One region of the Microbacterium sp. NPDC087665 genome, then DNA from elsewhere that is predicted to be linked to it. Evidence: predicted binding sites of a transcription regulator. Region 1 holds the regulator's gene; each other region holds the start of a gene.
What was found. The regulator HrcA, encoded in region 1, represses chaperone genes, less so after heat shock. The targets are predictions, from matches to a motif close to TTNGCACTCGNNNNNNNCGAGTGCNAA.
Positions count from the first base shown of each region.

Region 2: the regulator HrcA is predicted to act here: its motif matches at 2,819-2,845, upstream of groES (co-chaperone GroES).
Region 3: the regulator HrcA is predicted to act here: its motif matches at 1,140-1,166, upstream of groL (chaperonin GroEL).

Region 1 covers NZ_JBIUWD010000004.1:427,581-432,381, forward strand. The annotation lists gene dnaJ (molecular chaperone DnaJ) at 1-858, opposite strand, end outside; gene hrcA (heat-inducible transcriptional repressor HrcA) at 895-1,929, opposite strand; gene ACIOSY_RS11955 (carboxylesterase/lipase family protein) at 2,031-3,458, shown strand; gene hemW (radical SAM family heme chaperone HemW) at 3,472-4,689, opposite strand; gene ACIOSY_RS11965 (DUF1990 family protein) at 4,689-4,801, opposite strand, start outside.
Region 2 covers NZ_JBIUWD010000002.1:638,311-643,111, reverse strand. The annotation lists gene ACIOSY_RS06525 (hypothetical protein) at 1-450, shown strand, start outside; gene ACIOSY_RS06520 (hypothetical protein) at 443-1,576, shown strand; gene ACIOSY_RS06515 (SAM-dependent methyltransferase) at 1,592-2,791, opposite strand; gene groES (co-chaperone GroES) at 2,931-3,227, shown strand; gene rarD (EamA family transporter RarD) at 3,371-4,306, shown strand; gene ACIOSY_RS06500 (ABC transporter substrate-binding protein) at 4,440-4,801, shown strand, end outside.
Region 3 covers NZ_JBIUWD010000009.1:45,276-50,076, reverse strand. The annotation lists gene groL (chaperonin GroEL) at 1-1,103, opposite strand, end outside; gene ACIOSY_RS16660 (LytR C-terminal domain-containing protein) at 1,228-1,716, opposite strand; gene ACIOSY_RS16655 (DUF3263 domain-containing protein) at 1,713-2,084, opposite strand; gene ACIOSY_RS16650 (DUF2332 family protein) at 2,094-3,086, opposite strand; gene msrB (peptide-methionine (R)-S-oxide reductase MsrB) at 3,159-3,569, shown strand; gene ACIOSY_RS16640 (nitroreductase family protein) at 3,566-4,114, shown strand; gene ACIOSY_RS16635 (DMT family transporter) at 4,115-4,801, opposite strand, start outside.

The sequences.
Region 1 (4,801 bases):
TCCGTCGAGGCCCTGGATCGAGGTCTCGGTGCCGAGGATCGCATCCGTCATCGACACTTCGAGCGTGGCCAACAGGTCGTCCCCGTCACGACTGAACGCGGCGTGCGGGTTGACGGTGACCTCGACGTACAGGTCGCCGTGCGGGCCGCCCGCCTTGCCGACCTCGCCGGAACCCGGGAGCTGCAGGCGCAGCCCCGTCTCGACACCCGCGGGGATGTCGAGCGAGACCGTGCGACGCGAACGCACACGGCCCTGGCCGCCGCACGTTCCGCAGGGGTAGGGAATCGTGGTGCCGTAGCCCTCGCAGGTGCCGCACGGCGCCGAGGTGACGACGTTGCCGAGAAGGCTGCGCACCTGGCGCTGCACGTGACCCGAACCGCCGCAGATGTCGCAGGTCACGGGCGAGGTGCCCTCCTGGCAGCACGATCCCTGGCAGGTCTCGCACAGCACGGCCGTGTCGACCTCGATGTCGCGGTGCGCGCCGAAGACGACATCGCCGAGATCGAGGGTCACCCGCACGAGTGCATCCTGGCCGCGCTCGCGCCGGGACCGGGGGCGCGCTCGCCCACCGCCCTGCGCGGCGCCGAAGAACGTCTCGAAGATGTCGCCGAAGCCGCCGAAGCCACCCCCGCCGAAGTTATTGGAGGCGCCGTCTCCGCCGCCCATGTCATAGCGGCGACGGGAATCGTCATCGCTGAGGACGTCATAGGCGTGCGTCACGAGCTTGAACCGCTCCGCCGCGTCTTCACCGGGATTGACGTCCGGGTGCAGCTGCCGTGCCAGGCGTCGGTACGCCTTCTTGATCTCATCGGTGGATGCTTCCCGGGACACCCCGAGAACCTCATAGTGATCCGCCACAATCGCCTTTCTGCGTGGTCTTCTGCGGGAGCCGCCTCAGCGGCTCGCCTCGTCTTCGTCGAGCATCCGCGACAGATACCGGGCGACCGCCCGTGCTGCCGCGAGATTGCTCGGATAGTCCATGCGCGTCGGGCCCATCACGCCGACACGCGCCATGCCGCTGGGAGCGGCGTAGTTGCTCGCCACGATCGAGGCCTCGCCCAGGCCGAACGACGCGTTCTCGGTGCCGATGCTCGCCGCCAGCCCCTGCTCGTCGGTCTGCATCTCGCTCATCAAACGCAGCAGGGTCACCTGCTCCTCGATCGCCTCGAGCAGAGGATGGATGCTTCCGCGGAAGTCTTGCTCCCGCCGCGCGAGCGTGGCCGCTCCCGCCATCACGAGCCGCTCCTGGCGGAATGCCTGGAGCTCGTCGACGATGACGGCGGCGACCGCACGGAGCGCCGCATCGGGCGGTCCGGTCGGCGCCGCGGCGAGGAGGCTCTCCAACCGCTCGGCCGCATCGCTGACCGCCTGGCCGGTGATGAGACCGGCGAGGCGCGTGCGGATGGCGATCGTGGCGGTCTCGTCGACCTCGACGGGCAGCGGCGTCATGCGCTGCGACACGCCACCGGCGTCGGTCACGAGCACCACGAGCATCCGACTCGGCGACAGCGCCACGAGCTCGATGTGCGTGAGATGCGCGCGGGCGAAGGAGGGGTACTGCGCGAGGGCGACCTGCCCGGTCAGCTGGGTGAGTACGCGTACCGTGCGCACCATGAGGTCGTCGAGGTCGCTCGGAGTGGCGAGGAAGGACTCGATGGCCGTGCGCTGCGCGGATGTCAGCGGGCGCAGCTGCGCGAGGTGATTGACGAAGACGCGGTAGCCCTTGTCGGTCGGCACACGGCCGGACGAGGTGTGCGGTGCCGTGATGAGTTCTTCGTCTTCGAGGAGAGCCATGTCGTTGCGGATCGTTGCTGCGGACACGCCGAAGGAGTGGCGGTCGACGATCGATCGACTGCCGACGGGTTCGTGGGTCTCGACGTAGTCCTGCACGATCGCTCGGAGAACTTGGAGCCCTCGCTCTGTGACCATCGCCTTCCCTTCCGCTGGCACTCGGACGTTCAGAGTGCCAATCCTACCCCGCTCGCGCCCTCCAACGCCCAACGCCCGCCGGTCGTCCTAGGATGACGAGCATGGCCGAGCCGTCCACCGTCGCACTTTCCACCGGAGCCGTCGCGGGTTCTCTCGACGGCGATGTCCGCCGGTTCCTCGGCATCCCATACGCCGCACCGCCGTTCGGCAGCCGCCGCTTCCATGCACCGCAGCCCGTGTCGGCGTGGGAGGGCACCCGAGATGCCATGGCGTTCGCCGCGACCGCACCCCAGCTCCCCTATGCGGGTGCGATCGGCGAGCTGCTCGGCTCAGTGAGCATCGCGGGCGACGACATCCTCACCGCGAACGTCTGGGCGCCCGTCGACGCGCAGGGCGCCCCTGTTCTGCTGTGGATCCACGGCGGCGCACTCGAACGTGGCACCGCGGCACTCCCCCTCTACGATGGCGCGGCGTTCGCCCGCGCGGGCATCGTCTTCGTATCGATCAACTACCGACTGGGCTCCGAAGGCTTCTCGGTGCTCGACGACGCGCCCCGCAACCTCGGCCTGCGCGATGCGGCGGCCGCCCTGGAATGGGTGCACCGCGAGGTGGCTTCCTTCGGCGGGAACCCCGCGCAGATCACCGTGATGGGCGAGTCCGCCGGCGGTGCCATCGTCGCCGGACTCCTCGCCCGCGACGACTCCCGGTCGCTCATCGCGCGCGCGATCATCGAATCAGGCCCACTCACGGCACAGACGCCGCAGAAGGCCGGGAGGGTGACCGCGCAGATCGCGAAACGCCTGGGCATCGCTCCCGACGTCGCCTCGTTCTCCGCCGTGCCGCCCGAGAAGCTGCTGGAGACCCGTCGCGCGCAGGCCGCGGGGTCGTCACCGCTCGGCGGTGCCCCCGGATTCCAGTTCGCGATCGACCCCGACAGCCTGCCCCGCTCCCCGCACGAGGTGCTCGGCTCGATCGACACGCCCCTGCTGATCGGCAGCAACACCGACGAGTACCGCCTGTGGTTCACCCCGGAGGCTCTCGACGACATCAGTGCGCTCAAGCTCACCCTCGCCCGCATCGCCCTCCGGATCCCCCGACGCGCCGTCACCGCCTACCGCGACGCCTTTCCCGGAGCATCCACCGGCGAGATCTTCGGCCAGCTCGCCACCGACGTCCTGCTGCGCGCTCCGCTGAGCCGGGTCGCCCGGGAGCGATCGGCGCCCACGTTCGTCTACGAGTTCGCGTGGCCCAGCCCGGTGCGCGACCTGCGCGCCGCGCACGCGCTCGAACTCGGCTTCGTGTTCGATCGTCTCGGCGACGACGAGGCCCGGCGCCTGGCGGGAGCGGATGCCCCGCAGAACCTCGCCTCGGAGATGCACGCCGCCTGGATCTCGTTCGTGAAGACGGGTGACCCCGGTTGGTCTCCGTACGGCACGGGTCGCACCACCCGGGTGTTCGACACGACGAGCACGACTGTTCGGCAGCGGCGCACCGAAGGCATGGATCTGCTCCCGAGACCACGGCGCTGACGCCGGACAGCGGTCAATCGGTGAGCTGACGAACCACCGCGTCGGCCAGCAGGCGCCCGCGCAAGGTGAGTCGCACCTGCCCGCGCACGGCTGATGCCGCGTCGACGAGACCGTCGGCGATGAGGCCCGCGACGTTCGATCGGTTCGCAGCGGGGAGATCGGCAACGGCGATCCCCTCGACGAGCCGGCTCTCCAGGAGCACGCGCTCGAGCATCCGCGCCGTGGCGTCGGGGCGCTCGGTGCCCGCGGCCGGTGAATCGGATGCGGCGAGCCGCTGCGCGTAGGCCGCCGGATGCTTCACGTTCCACCAGCGCAGACCGGCGACATGGCTGTGCGCTCCGGGGCCGAAGCCCCACCAGTCGCTCCCCCGCCAGTACGCGACGTTGTGGCGCGAGCGCTGCTCCTCGCTGCGCGCCCAGTTGCTCACCTCGTACCACCCGAATCCGGCGGCCGCGAGCTTGCCGTCGGCGAGCTCGTACATGTCGGCCTGCAGGTCGTCGTCGGGGGTGGGCACCTCGCCGCGGCGGATCTGCCTGGCGAGCTTGGTACCGTCTTCGATGATCAGGGCGTACGCCGAGATGTGGTCGGACTCGAGAGCGAGAGCGGCGTCGAGAGACGCCTCCCAGTCTGCGAGCGACTCGCCCGGGGCGCCGTAGATGAGGTCGACGCTGACGGCGAGACCGGCGTCCTTCGCCGCAGCCACGGCGGTGCGTACGTTGTCGGGCTGATGCGTGCGATCGAGCGCGGCGAGCACGTGGGGCACGGCGGACTGCATGCCGATGGAGAGACGTGTCACGCCGGCGTCGGCGAGTGTACGCGCGACCTCGGGAGTGACCGTGTCGGGGTTCGCCTCGACGGTCACCTCGGCACCGTCGACGAGTCCGAACGCCGATGTCGCTGCCCCGAGCATCCTGGCGAGATCGCCGGCCGGAAGCAGCGTCGGGGTACCGCCCCCGAAGAACACCGTGTCCATCGGGCGGAGAGCCCCCGCGTCTCCGAGCACACGGCGGGCGAGCTCGATCTCGGCGACCAGCGTCGCGGCGTAGTCCTCTTGGCGCGCGCCCCGGAGCTCGTTGGACGTGTAGGTGTTGAAGTCGCAGTATCCGCAGCGCACCCGGCAGAACGGGATGTGCAGGTAGGCCGAGAACGGGACCGACGTATCGATCGGCAGGTCGGCGGGCAGTCTGCCGTCAGACGGAGCGGGATCGCCGAGAGGAAGAGGTCCCGCCATCAGACGGGAGTCGCGTAGAGCGGGGAGATCGCTCGGAGATAGCGCGCGAAGAGCTCGCGGCGGCGGCGCTTCACGAGCGGCGGCACCGTGCGGTACAGCAGAGAGTTGGGGG
Region 2 (4,801 bases), on a different contig from region 1:
GTCGACGACCAGCTCACCCGACAGATCTCGGCGCAACTGTTCCTGACGCTCGACGGCGACCCGGCGATCTCCTCGTACAGCTACATCTTCGCGCCGAGCGACAATGGCACGACCTACGCCAACGAACGCGAGGTCGAGATCGCGGAAGGCCTGGCGGCGCAAGGCTACGACTCGGGCAGCATCCAGCTCATCGGCTACGACGGCGACACGCCGATCTGGACCGCTAGGGAGACGGGGACCGGGGACTCGTGTCTGATCATCAGCGGAGAGGATGCCGCACAGGGGTTCACCTGCGAAGACGGCGACAACCTCGCGAAACCGGGGGCGACACTCGCGATGGCGATCTTCGACGGCGAATCCGGCACGTCCACGCGGTACGAGTACAGCCTCAGCGGCGCACCGCACCTCATCATCACGCACGACTCGGGCACGGGAACGTCCCGTGGCTGAGCTCGACGCGCAGCGCGAGCTGCGCGAGCTGCAGCGCAAGGCCTACGGGCGCGACGGCGGCCTGACCCACAGCGAAGCGGCACGTCTGCGGGAACTGCAGCAGAGCACCGGTGACGTCGCCGTCGTCCCCGAGTCGCCTGCCGCCGCGCCGGAGGCACTCACCGCCGATCCCGACGATGCCCTCATCACCGCGCTCGGGTTCGACGCCCCTGTCGCCGCGGAGCCCGTACGAGAGCCCATAGCCGACGTCGCCGAGCCGACGGACGGGCCGCGGACATCGGCCGCCAGACCGTCGATTCGCGCGGCCGTGCGCACGCACTGGCTCGCGGGCGCTCTCGCCGGAGTGGTGCTGCTCGCTCTGGGCCTGGGCCTCGGGTGGGCGCTCTTCACCCCGCAGGCCCGCGGCATCCCGCTCACGGCTGCGCAGCACGAGCGCCAACGTGTCCTCACGGAGAACAGCGACTTCGACCCCGGCAGTCTCATCGGCGTCGGCAAGGACGACGACGCGCTGGTCTGGTACGGCACGAAGAACGAGGGCGAGCTCGCGTGCATCGTGATCGATGTCGGCGACCTCTCGGAGGCGCAGTGCCAGACCACCGACGAAATGAGCCCGTTCGGCCTCAACGCCTCGGTCATGCTCCCTCCCGAGGCGGGCTCCGAGGAGTCGTTCGATTTCGCCACGGTCAACGGCACCGTGATGTTCTCGACGCAGGGCGAGCCCGTGGCGATCATCCAACGGTGGACGTCGGATGACTCGATGCTCGGCCAGTTCACCGGCGACGAGCGCGCGCGGGCGGAGGAACTGCTCAACCAGGGACTTCTCGCCAACCTGAGCATCGTCGGTTACTTCCGGGATGCTCCGGTGTGGGTGGCGAATCGTTGGACGAACGACCGCGAGCCGGACACGTGCATCATCGTCGACGGGGCTGAGGGGGAGCAGCAGTGCCTGCCGATGTCGGAGGCCATCGACACCGGCATCACCGTGCTCGTCTTCGATGAGGGCGGCACCGCGAGCGCCTCGGCCATCACCGTTGCCTATACGGCCACTCAGACGCCCTACCTGACCATCGCATCGGTCGCCGATGTCGCGTCGTTCGAGGTGAACTCCGACGACCCCGACGACTGACTCCGCCGGGAAAGGCTAGGCGGCCGAAGGCACACGGTCGGCGAGGATCGCGCGACGCTGAGAACCGCTGCGCACCAGGATGAGCGTCGCCGACTGCGTGCCGCGCAGCGTGAGCTTCTTGCGGAAGGCCGCGGGATCGATGTCGACACCGCGCTTCTTGATCTCGAGAGTGCCGATGTCGTGGGCCTTGAGTACCGCGCTGATGGCCTTCGGATTCGCGGCCATGGTCTCGCGCACGCGGAACGACTGCACGAAGGGGCTCGTCACCGCGGCATCCGAGGTGAGGTAGGCGATCTTCTCGTCGAGCATCCCCGCCTCGAGGCTGCGCGCGACGTCGCCGATCAGGCGCGCACGGATGACGGCTCCGTCGGGCTCGTGCAGGAAGGCACCGAGTTCGCGCACCTCGGCGTCGTTGGCGTCGGCTCCGGCGGTCAGTTCGTGCGAACGCTCGCCGCGGATGACGAGGGCCGACCGCCGCACGCCCTCGCGGGCGAGCGCACCGGTCCACAGCACCAGCTCGACGACGCTGCCATCGGCGCTGACCCACTGCGCCTCGGCGTCGGAGGGCAGGGCATCCCGATCGTGGGCGGGGCCCAGCTTGATGCCCGTCGGCATGCGCGAGGCGAGATCGAAGGCCCAGTCGAGCGAAGGGGAGTAGTCGTCGGCCGACACCCGCCGGGTCTCGCTGTGACCCGCCGTGCGCCGCGCAGGGTCCATCCACACGGCATCGCTCGCGGTCAGATCGGCGTCTTCGGCGGTGCCGTGCTGCACGCTCGCGCTGTCACCGAAGGGGGCGAGGTTGTAGGCGGCGATCGCCGCGGTCACCTCGTCGGCGTCGACCGCGTGCACGGCGATGCCTGCGCCGGCGAACGCGAGGGCGTCGCCGCCGATGCCGCATCCGAGATCGGCGATGCTCGTGATCCCCGCTCGACGGAACCGCTGGGCATGGCGCGCGGCGACCCCGAGGCGCGTGGCCTGTTCGAGGCCGGCGCGGGTGAACAGCATCCGCGCAGCGAACGGACCGAACTTGGCGGCGGCCTTGGACCGCAGATGCGCCTGACCGACCACGGCCGAGACGAGATCGGGGGAGTGGCCGTCGGCGCGCAGGCGAGAGACGGTGCGTGCCACGTCGGCCGTCGACTCGACCGGCCCGAGCGCATCGAGCAGCTCCAGTCCTGCCGGGGTCAGCAGGGCTTGCAGCTCAGAGATCTCCACGCGTTCAGCCTACGCGCGCCGCATCCGTTGGCACTCGCATTGCATGAGTGCCAACGGAACGCTTAGACTGGATTAGCACTCTCGGGTTGAGAGTGCGAACAAGTCTTTCGTGTCAGCGTCAAGAAAGAAGAGGTAGACCGTGTCGGTTTCCATCAAGCCGCTCGAGGACCGCATCGTCATCAAGCAGGTCGAGGCCGAGCAGACCACCGCGAGTGGCCTGGTCATCCCCGACACCGCCAAGGAGAAGCCCCAGGAGGGCGAGGTCGTGGCGGTCGGCCCCGGTCGCATCGACGACAACGGCAACCGTGTTCCGCTCGACGTCGCCGTCGGCGACCGCGTGCTTTACAGCAAGTACGGCGGCACCGAAGTGAAGTTCGGCGTGGACGATTTCCTCGTCCTGTCGGCTCGCGACGTCCTCGCGGTCGTCGTTCGCTGAGTCAGCGTTTCTCGAAGGGGCTCGGGTGCTACGGCATCCGGGCCCCTTCTGCATCCGCCAATCCGCATCGGATTCCTGCCGAAGTGCGGGTGCCCGCTCCCGCAGCGCGAAGCCGAGGTGCAGGGCGGGCATAGTGTGGGGCGGTGAGTTCCGCATTTCGCACGCCGTCGAGTCAGACCTCCGGTGTCGCGTACGCGGGCGGCGCCTACCTGCTCTGGGGCGTCCTTCCGCTCTACTTCATCCTGCTCGTTCCGACCGGCCCGTGGGAGGTCGTCGCCTGGCGGGTGCTGCTGTCGTTCGTCTTCTGCCTCGTGCTGCTCACGGTCATGCGGGGGTGGGGCGCGTTCCGGGCGATCATCCGTCAGCCCAAGCTGCTGGCGTGGACCGCCCTGGCGGGCCTGCTGATCTACGTCAACTGGCAGGTGTTCCTGATCGGCACGCTCACGGGGCATGTCGTCGAGACCAGCCTCGGGTACTTCATCAACCCGATCACGACGGTGCTCCTCGGGGTCTTCGTGCTGAAGGAGCGCATCCGGCGCCTGCAGTGGGTGGCCATCGCGATCGCCGCGGTCGCGGTCGTCGTGATCGTCGTCGCGTATGGGGACTTCCCCTGGATCGCCCTGTCGCTCACCGCCTCGTTCGGCCTCTACGGGCTCATCAAGAAGCAGATCGGGGCGGCGGTGGATGCCGTCAGCGGTCTGACGCTCGAGTCGTTCTGGCTCATCCCCATCGCCGTGGTGCAGCTGATCATCGTCGCCCAGACCCCCGAGGGCCTGACGATGGGCATGCACGGAGGATGGCACGCGCTGCTGCTGGCCTGCGCGGGAATCGCGACCGCCGTTCCGCTGCTGCTCTTCGCCGCGGGCGCCCGACGCATCAACCTCACGGTGATCGGGATGATCCAGTTCATCACCCCGGTCATGCAGTTCATCATCGGCGTCGCCGTGCTGGGTGAGCCGATGCCGACGGAGCGATGGGTGGGCTTCATCATCGTGTGGATCGCCATCGTCGTCTTCGTGATCGACCTGTTGCTCGCCGCACGACGAGGCCGAAGGACCGCTCCCACGCCCCTCGTCTGAGTACCGGCATTCCACCTCGGCGCGGATCGTTAACGCACCGAAACACTTGCGACCCCTGCGCGGCGGTTCTTCGCCCTAGGGTTAGAGCACTCGACTGTGGTCACCTCCACTTTCAGTTACGTAAGGGAGCATTATGAACGCACTGAAGGGTTCGCGCACCGCGAAGGTCTTCGCCGGCATTGCGCTGATCAGCGCATCCGCCCTCGTCATGGCAGGCTGCAGCAACACGCCCGCGGAAGAGACGGGTGGCGGCGACAAGCCGGCGACCGATCTCACGCTCAAGCTGGGCTCGCTGCTGCCCCAGACGGGCTCGCTGTCGTTCCTCGGACCGCCCATGGAATCCGGTGTCGGCCTGGCCGTCTCCGAGATCAATGAGGCCGACGCCGGGATCACGATCGACCTGACCGCCGAAGACGAAGGCGACACCGACACCAAGGCGTACGAGACGTCGATCACGAAGCTGCAGGGTGCAGACGTGACGGCCATCATCGGTGC
Region 3 (4,801 bases), on a different contig from region 1:
GCGAGGCGCTCCTGCAGCTTCTCGCGGTCGTAGTCGCTGTCGGTGTTCTCGATCTCGCGACGGATCTGGGTCACGCGACCCTCGATGAGCTCGGCTTCGCCGGCGCCCTCGACGATCGTGGTCTCGTCCTTGGTGACGATGACCTTGCGCGCACGACCCAGCAGGTCGAGCGTGGCGTTCTCCAGCTTGAGGCCGACCTCTTCGGTGATGACCTGACCACCGGTGAGGATCGCGATGTCCTGCAGCTGAGCCTTGCGGCGGTCACCGAAGCCGGGAGCCTTGACGGCGACCGACTTGAAGATGCCCTTGAGCTTGTTGAGCACGAGAGTCGCGAGAGCTTCGCCCTCGACGTCTTCCGCGATGATGACGAGCTCCTTGCCGTCCTGGATCACCTTGTCGACGATCGGCAGGAGGTCCTTGATGCTGGAGATCTTCTGGTTCGCGATCAGGATGTAGGCGTCTTCGAAGACGGCTTCCTGGCGGTCGGGGTCCGTGACGAAGTAGGGGTTCAGGTAGCCCTTGTCGAAGCGCATGCCCTCGGTGAGCTCGAGCTCGGTGCCGAAGGTCTGCGACTCCTCGACGGTGACGACACCCTCCTTGCCGACCTTGTCGATCGCCTCGGCGATGAGCTCGCCGATCGCGGGGTCAGCGGCGGAGATGGATGCCGTAGCGGCGATCTGCTCCTTCGACTCGATCTCCTTGGCGCTGGCGAGCAGCTCCTCGGTGATCGCGGCGACGGCCTTCTCGATGCCGCGCTTGAGCGAGATCGGGTCGGCGCCGGCTGCGACGTTGCGCAGGCCTTCGCGGACGAGCGCCTGAGCGAGGACGGTCGCGGTGGTGGTTCCGTCACCTGCGACGTCGTCGGTCTTCTTGGCGACCTCCTTGACGAGCTCCGCGCCGATCTTCTCGTACGGGTCGTCCAGCTCGATCTCCTTGGCGATGGACACACCGTCGTTCGTGATCGTGGGGGCGCCCCACTTCTTCTCGAGCACGACGTTGCGGCCACGCGGGCCGAGGGTCACCTTGACCGCGTCGGCGAGGATGTTGAGGCCGCGCTCGAGGCCGCGGCGGGCCTCCTCATCGAAAGCAATGATCTTTGCCATGAGTTTTTTCGTCCCTCCTGGACGTAGACGTTGGGTTTAGCACTCGGAGTAAGAGAGTGCTAACGCCATTCTGGCACTCGACCCCTTCGAGTGCAAGCTGCGGGCGACGGGTCGCCCGCGCGATCTACGGGGCCGGTGTCTCGGCCGGCGTCTCGGGCGCCGAGGCCGAGCGATCGAGGCCGATGACGATGGTCAGCTGCTTCGCGTCGCCGTCGTTGAGACCCGCGTAGAAGTCGCTCTGCTCGACCGCCGCCCCGCCGATCACATCGGCGAGACCGACGGCGGCGAGCCGGTCGGCGTCGTCGACGTAGTAGACGGTCGTCGTCGTGAAGTCCTGGCTGCCGCTGTCGCTCGCGTACACCGTGGTGAAGCCGGCGTTGAGCAGCGTGTCCTTCATCTGCGCGTCGAGGCCCTCATCGGGTGTCGCGTTGAGGATCGTGACTTCGAACGTCGTGTCGACCACACCGGTCTCGACCGGCGTGGGGGTCGCCGTCGGCACGGCCTCGGGGAAGAGGTTGATGCGTCCCATGACAACGAGCGAGCCGAAGATGCCGGCGATGATGAGCACGAGAGCCGCGACGAACGACCACAGCAGCACCACCCATCCGTTCATCCCCGGCGCTTCGGCGCGGTGCGCTCCCACGCGTCCGGAGGAACGGGGAACGTCGTCGAAACGATCTCGGGAGGGCTTGGACACCCCTCGATGCTAGCCGAGTGACAACTCAGCTCACGAAACCCCGGGGTGCGGGCGTTGCGCCGCAGTGCTCGCGAGTCGCGGAGCCGCCGCAGTCGGCGGATCAGCATCGGGTCGTACTCGAGAGCGTCGTCTGACTCGATCAGCCGCCCCAGCAACTGGTAATAGCGCGCAGCGCTCATCCCGAGCTGCGCACGGATGACCTCCTCCTTGGCGCCGCCGTGGCGAGGCCATGTGGTCTCCAGGGTGAGGATCGCGCGGTCGCGCTCCGTGAGGTCTCCCAGCATGAGTCCAGGTTAGGACGGGTCTGATGCCAGGGCTGCACGCCACTCCCACCAGGCGCCGAGAGGATCGGCGGCGGCGCGCACGGAGCCGTCGAGCGCGACCACGAATCCCGGCCACCCGTCGGCGGTCAGCGCAGGGCTCCACACGTCGAGGAGAGCGGGAGGGTCGATCGTGATCCACCGCGCAGGATGCTCGAGAAGGCGCTCGACCAGGGCGATGCGGGCCGCACGCGGGATGTGCACGAGAACGCCCGGCGTAGTGATGACGAGGGTCGCGTCGGCCGGCGCCTCGGCGACGAGCGCATCGAGCTGCTCGCCCGCATCGCCGCGCACGAGCAGGGGCGGATCGGAGGCCGCGATGTCGAGCGCCGCATCGATGCGCGCCTCGCGGCCTTCCTCCCCCGGCCACACGAGCCCGCGCAACCACGCCCTGTCCCGCGCGTCGCGCGCGTCGAGCGGGGAGAGATCGATGCCGGCGCGCCACACCACGTTCGGCATTCGGATGCTCGGGAGGTCGCCGTCGACACGGCTCTCGAGCACGACGCGCGACACACCATCCGCCGGATCGAGGCCCAGCCGCAGCGTGCCGTCGTGGTCGACGAAACGGTACGAGTAGCGGTCGGGATACAGGCACAGTCCGGCGGATGCCCCGATCTCGAGCAGCGCGATCGGCCCCTCGATCTCGCTCAGCACCGGCAGCAGTGCCGCGAGCCGCAGCGGTTCGTTGGTCTGCAACGAGCGCGCCGCGCACTCCGCGACGACCCGGTCGGCATTGCGGAGCACGAACGCCCGCCAGGTCGGATAGCCCTCGAGGGGTGCGCCGAGCATCCGCGTGACCGCGAACACGAGCGGCGGCTGGCGGTGCGTCTCCGGGATCCTCGCCAGGATGTCGCGCATCTCCGCATCGGCGGCGATCCCCGCGGCCCACTCGGCGTACAGCGCACTGCGGCCGGGGGCCTCGTGGTCGGCGAACCGCGCGTAGCGCTGCTGGACAGCATCCGTCATCCGTCCATTGTCGCCGCCCGCGCGCCAACACCGCCGCAGGCACGAGAGAATGGAAGCGACCAAGGAGGACGCATGTCGTACAGCGTGGAAAAGACCGAAGAAGAGTGGCGCGAGGAACTCGGCGACGAGCAGTATGCGGTGCTGCGGCAGTCCGCCACCGAACGCGCGTGGACCGGTGAGCTGCTCGACGAGGAGCGTTCCGGTCTGTACGCGTGCGGAGCCTGCGGTGCCGAACTCTTCAAGAGCGGTACGAAGTTCGACTCCGGATGCGGATGGCCGAGCTTCTACGAGTCGATCCGTCCCGACGCGGTCGAGCTCATCGACGACACCACGCTCGGCATGGTGCGCACCGAGGTGCGCTGCGCCAACTGCGGGTCGCACCTCGGGCATGTGTTCCCCGACGGGTTCGGCACACCGACCGGCGACCGCTACTGCATGAACTCGCTGGCGCTCACCTTCACGCCGGAGGCGTCGGAGGCGTGAGCGCCCTCGATGCGGTCCGCGCGCGCCAGTCCTGGTCGAAGGTCACCGAAGACGCCCCCTCACGCGAGGAGCTGCTGCCGCTGATCGCCGCCGCGGGGCGCGTGGCCGACCACTCGTCGTTGCGTCCCTGGCGCCTGATCGAGCTGCGCGGCGACGACCGGCTCGCTCTCGGTGCAGCGATCGCGAAGGCGGAGGGCGACAAGAGCCCCTCGACCAAGCCTCTGCGGGCCTCGCTGCTCATCGCGGTCGTCGGCAGCTACCGCACGAAGCACAAAGTGCCCGTGTGGGAGCAGGAGGCCGTCGCCTCGGGCGTCGCCCACACCCTCAGCCTGCTGCTCGACGAAGCCGGGTGGGGCGTCTTCTGGCGCACCGGCGGCTACACGCGGTCGAAAGCGGTGGCGAAGGCACACGGCCTGAAGAAGAACGAGCAGCTGCTGGGCTGGCTCTACGTCGGCGGCAAGCCCGCCAAGGAGCCGGGTCGCCGCAAGCCGGTGGATGCCGATGCGCTGCTCACGCGGATGCCGGCGAAGGGCGCGAAGAAGTAGTCAGCGGTGGCGTTCCGGCCGGCGCCGCGCGAGGGCGACCAGAACGGATGCCACGGCGATCACGACCATCGTGACGATCTGCCAGGCGGCGGGGCCGGCCTCGGTCGGCCAGAACATGTCGATCACCACGGCCGCCACCAGCTGCCCCAGCACCGACCCGAGGCCGAGCAGCAGCACCCCGGTGTGGGCCACGAGGAACGCGCCGAGGAAGATGTAGACGACGCCGAGGAAACCGCCCAGATACAGCCAGGGCTCGGCGGGAAGGGCGTGCGGCGCGCCCTGCACGAGAACGCTGACGGTGGCGGCGACGGCGAGCACGAGAGTGCCCGCGATGAAGCTCGTCATCGTCGCCGCCATCGGAGAGGCGACCCGCTGCGCCAACCGACCGTTCGCCGCCTGCTGCCACGCGATGCCGACGCCCGCGGCGAACGGGAGCACGAGCATCCATAGCGGGGCGGTGCGCAGCACGTCGCCGCCCATCGAGACGCCCACGGCGAGGAGCGCGAGCGCCGCCCCGGCGACGCGTCCCATCGTGACCGCGACGACGCCGGCCGGGCCGAAGCCGATCCGATCGAGCACGAGACCGTGCACGGTCTGTCCGGCCACGACGCCCACGGTGAACAGCGAGACGCCGAGCACCGCGGCCGTCAACCCCTGGGTCGAGACGGTAAGGGCCCCGCACGCGCC